DNA from 2 places in the Brenneria populi genome. Region 1 is predicted to be linked to the other one. Evidence: predicted binding sites of a transcription regulator. Region 1 holds the regulator's gene; the other holds the start of a gene.
What was found. The regulator CRP, encoded in region 1, controls carbon source genes, mostly activating them, when cyclic AMP is high. The targets are predictions, from matches to a motif close to ATGTGANNNNNNTCACAT.

Region 2: srlA (PTS glucitol/sorbitol transporter subunit IIC) is a predicted target of CRP. The motif match lies at 1,147-1,164, and genes of this name have one in related genera.

The regions. Positions count from the first base shown of each region.
Region 1 is NZ_JAYWTM010000014.1:143,808-145,979, forward strand. It holds gene ppiA (peptidylprolyl isomerase A) at 135-704, shown strand; gene crp (cAMP-activated global transcriptional regulator CRP) at 778-1,410, opposite strand; gene VSX58_RS14765 (OsmC family protein) at 1,729-2,136, shown strand.
Region 2 is NZ_JAYWTM010000006.1:7,996-10,167, reverse strand. It holds gene VSX58_RS07560 (endonuclease/exonuclease/phosphatase family protein) at 1-732, opposite strand, end outside; gene srlA (PTS glucitol/sorbitol transporter subunit IIC) at 1,251-1,799, shown strand; gene srlE (PTS glucitol/sorbitol transporter subunit IIB) at 1,814-2,172, shown strand, end outside.

The DNA of each region.
Region 1 (2,172 bases):
AGCCGTACGGTATCTGATGATGGGTTACGGTAGGCATTCCGTACGTAAAAAAAAGTAAATGGGTGGCGTTGGCGGGTGCGGATACTTACAATCACTACGCTTTCTGTAGTCGATTTCTTCAAAAAGGAATTCTCATGCTCAAACGTACTCTGGTTGCGGCGGCAGCCTTTATTTCTCTCACCGCTTTTTCTCCGGCGTTTGCCGCTTCCGGCACAACGCATGTTTTACTGACCACGTCGGCAGGAAATATTGAACTGGCGCTGGATAATCAAAAAGCGCCGGTTTCGGTGAAGAATTTTGTCGAGTACGTTAATAGCGGCTTTTATAACGGGACGACGTTTCACCGGGTGATCCCCGGCTTCATGATTCAAGGGGGCGGCTTCACCAGCGACATGAAGCAGAAAGCGACCAATCCGGCGATCGTTAACGAAGCGGATAATGGCTTGCGCAATTTGCGCGGCACCATTTCTATGGCGCGTACGGCGCAAAAAGACAGCGCCACCAGCCAATTCTTTATCAACGTGGCGGACAATGCGTTCCTCGATCATGGGCAGCGTGATTTCGGCTATGCGGTGTTTGGTAAAGTGGTGAAAGGGATGGATGTGGCGGATAAAATCGCCCAGGTGCAAACCGAAAACGTCGGCCCTTATCAGAATGTGCCCACCAAGCCGATTGTGATCCAGTCAGCGAAAGTTCTGCCCTGACGGGTCATTCCCTACGTGCGGAAAAAAACGTGAGAATACTCTCACGTTTTTTATCGTCGAATCATATTGCGGCTTAACGGGTGCCGTAAACCACGATGGTTTTGCCGTGCGCGGAGATCAGGTTTTGGTCTTCTAACATTTTCAGGATCCGCCCCACGGTTTCACGTGAACAGCCGACGATCTGGCCGATTTCCTGACGCGTAATTTTTATTTGCATGCCGTCCGGGTGGGTCATGGCATCCGGTTGTTTCGCCAGGTTCAGCAGGGTCTGAGCAATACGCCCGGTGACATCAAGGAATGCCAGATTGCCGACTTTCTCCGACGTCACCTGCAGCCTGCTGGCCATCTGAGCAGACAGACGCATCAGAATGTCGGGGTTCACCTGAATCAGCTGTCTGAATTTTTTATAGGAAATTTCAGCGACTTCACAAGCCGTTTTCGCCCGCACCCAGGCGCTGCGCTCCTGACCCTCTTCAAACAGGCCGAGCTCGCCGATAAAATCGCCCTGATTAAGGTAAGAAAGGATCATCTCTTTGCCTTCTTCATCCTTGATCAGCACGGCGACAGAGCCTTTCACGATGTAGTAAAGCGTCTCTGCTTTTTCACCCTGGTGAATAAGCGTACTCTTCGATGGATACTTGTGGATATGGCAATGAGAAAGGAACCATTCGAGAGTCGGGTCTGTTTGCGGTTTGCCGAGAACCATTCGATATCATCCTCTGTTGTCAGTCACTGCGCAAATCACAGGGCTCAGAGTTCCCTGTACGGCGTATTTACTGTTAAAAGTTCAAATTCAGTGTAGGCAGAGCGACGTCCGGGAATATACTGAAGCCTTTATCTGGCGACGTCATCATCTCCCGGCATCTGAGTTTGTCCAGAATAAGGCAGATTCTGCTGTTGTTTTTAACACAGCTTGAAGGACGTGTCTTGTGTTGTCTCACCTCAGCATGATAAAGCTCTGGTTATCAGATGATTTTGTACAGTAACGATATAAAATTTCAAAAAATTTTTAGCGGAGGGCGCCATGCGGGCTCGAGTGAAGTGGGTTGAAGGTTTAACATTCCTTGGCGAATCATCTTCCGGACATCAGGTTTTAATGGATGGCAATTCGGGGGATAAAGCGCCGAGCCCGATGGAAATGGTATTGATGTCGGTTGGCGGATGCAGCGCGATCGATGTGGTATCGATACTGCAAAAAGGGCGTAATGACGTCGCCGACTGCGAGGTTAAGCTTACGTCAGAACGGAAAGCGGAAGCGCCGCGCCTGTTTACCCATATCAACCTGCATTTTATCGTAAGCGGCAAAGGGTTGACCGAAAAAGCCGTAGCGCGCGCGGTCGCGCTCTCCGCGGAACGGTACTGCTCGGTGGCGCTGATGCTGAGCCAGGCGGTGGAGGTGACCCACAGTCATGAAGTCAGGGAGTTGGCGTAGCGCTCCGAGCCGACGTCGCGCGGTATTGACCCGACG
Region 2 (2,172 bases), on a different contig from region 1:
TTCGCACTGATCTCGGCGCCTCTCCGCGCCCCGTTTCCGCTGCTCCTCCGTCTGCCCGCTCTGGCTTTTGAAGTGATTGCACAAGATAAAGAGCGGCTGTTTAAGCCCCGCATCGAGCGTCACTTCAAGGCAGTCGCGGCTGAAAACCGGATCAAAGCGTCTGCCGGCGTCAAAAATGTGCGTGCGCAGCTGGGTTATGCGATAACGAGTCAGACAGGCGACATCAATGCCGCGCGGATCGTTCGGGCTATCGATCATAACGAACTGGTCAAACTTATCTTTTCCCAGCACCTGGCTGTTGAAGTCGCGCAGCACCCCCATATTTTCCACCTCGACGGCGCACAGAATATCGGCGTTGAGCATAGCGATAACTTTACCGGTATTCTTACGCTGCCGATCGCTGAATTCCTGCGGCTTGAATACTATTTCGCCTATCCAGTCCCCGCGGCCGCGGCAGCTTTTATTAATTCTGAATCCCGTTTCGCCCCGCTCCTTTTTCCATCTTCCCAGCGATCCGCCGTCGGTACGGATATCCAGATAAGGGCGCAGCGTCCGGGAAATATCGAACACCTTATCTTTCAACGCGTCATCATAGCGGGAGCGATCCAGCAATTGCTGAAGCTGTCCGACCCGTTCTAATAACCTGTCGATCTGTTGAGAATCAGGGAGATTGAGGATGGCGGCGCGATGGAACAGATTCTCTACGTTATAGCTGGCGATGCGAATCTTCATGGTTTTCTCCTCGAACGGCGCGTAACGAAAGCAGCGATCTCCATTGAGGATAGAGGCGCATTGTGACAAACGGATAGCGCTTCCCGCGGGAGCGAATCAGCGCAGCGCGCCCTGGCGGCAAAATACTTTTATCATGAAAGATTATCCTCTATTGCCGCGCGGCAGGAATGAAAGAGTTTCCGTTACGCTTACCAGGCCGCAGGGATTCCGCCATCGGCGTCCGAAACAGAGAATCTGCTCCCCAAACTCAAAATAAAAATAAATTACTGATAAAAATAAAAATAAACTCTTTACACGTCATGACGGCCGGACGGCCTCGCCAACGTAACCACAGATATCGCATGTCATCCCTGTCGTATTCCGCTATCTATGCCATCACTCATTTCTTTTATTTTAAACGTAAAATCTTTCGAAATGTGATCTGTTTAAAATTTAAAAACCGTATTTAGATATATTTTTAGTCCCACTTCAACAAAGCAACCGTCGTCGGTACCAACCAAAGGAAACAGGAGAGCATAATGATAGAGGTCATCACCCACGGGGCTGAGTGGTTCATCGGCCTGTTTCAAAAAGGAGGGGAAGTATTTGTCGGGATGGTCACCGGCATACTGCCTTTACTGATTAGCCTACTCGTTATTATGAACGCCCTGATCGTATTCGTCGGTCAGGATCGGATCGAGCGTCTGGCGCAACGCTGCGCCGGTAACCCGATCTCCCGCTATCTGTTGTTGCCGGTTATCGGCACGTTCGTCTTTTGTAACCCAATGACGTTAAGTCTGGGCCGCTTTATGCCGGAGAAATACAAGCCCAGCTACTACGCCGCCGCTTCCTATAGCTGCCACTCAATGAACGGCCTGTTCCCTCATATCAATCCCGGGGAGCTGTTCGTCTATCTCGGTATCGCCAGCGGTTTGACGACCCTCGGCCTGCCGCTGGGGCCGCTGGCGGTGAGCTACCTGCTGGTCGGTATGGTGAGCAACTTTTTCCGCGGCTGGATCACCGATCTGACCACCACGCTATTTGAACGCAAAATGCGCATCCAGCTTGACCGTCAGGTTCAGCTGTAACGGGGAACACCATTATGAATAACGTGATTCGTATCGAAAAAGGCGAAAGCGGCTGGGGCGGCCCGCTGCTGATAGAAGCCGCGCCGGGTAAAAAGATCGTCTATATCACGGCGGGAACGCGTCCGGCTATCGTCGATCGTCTGAGCGAACTGACCGGCTGGCCGGCCGTCGACGGCTTTAAAGAGGGCGAACCGCCGGCGGAGGAGATCGGCGTCGCCGTTATCGACTGCGGCGGCACGCTGCGCTGCGGCATTTATCCCAAACGCCGGATCCCGACGATCAATATCCATTCAACCGGCAAATCGGGCCCGTTGGCGCAGTTCATCGTGGAAGACATTTACGTCTCCGGCGTGCGTGAAAAAAACATTCAGCC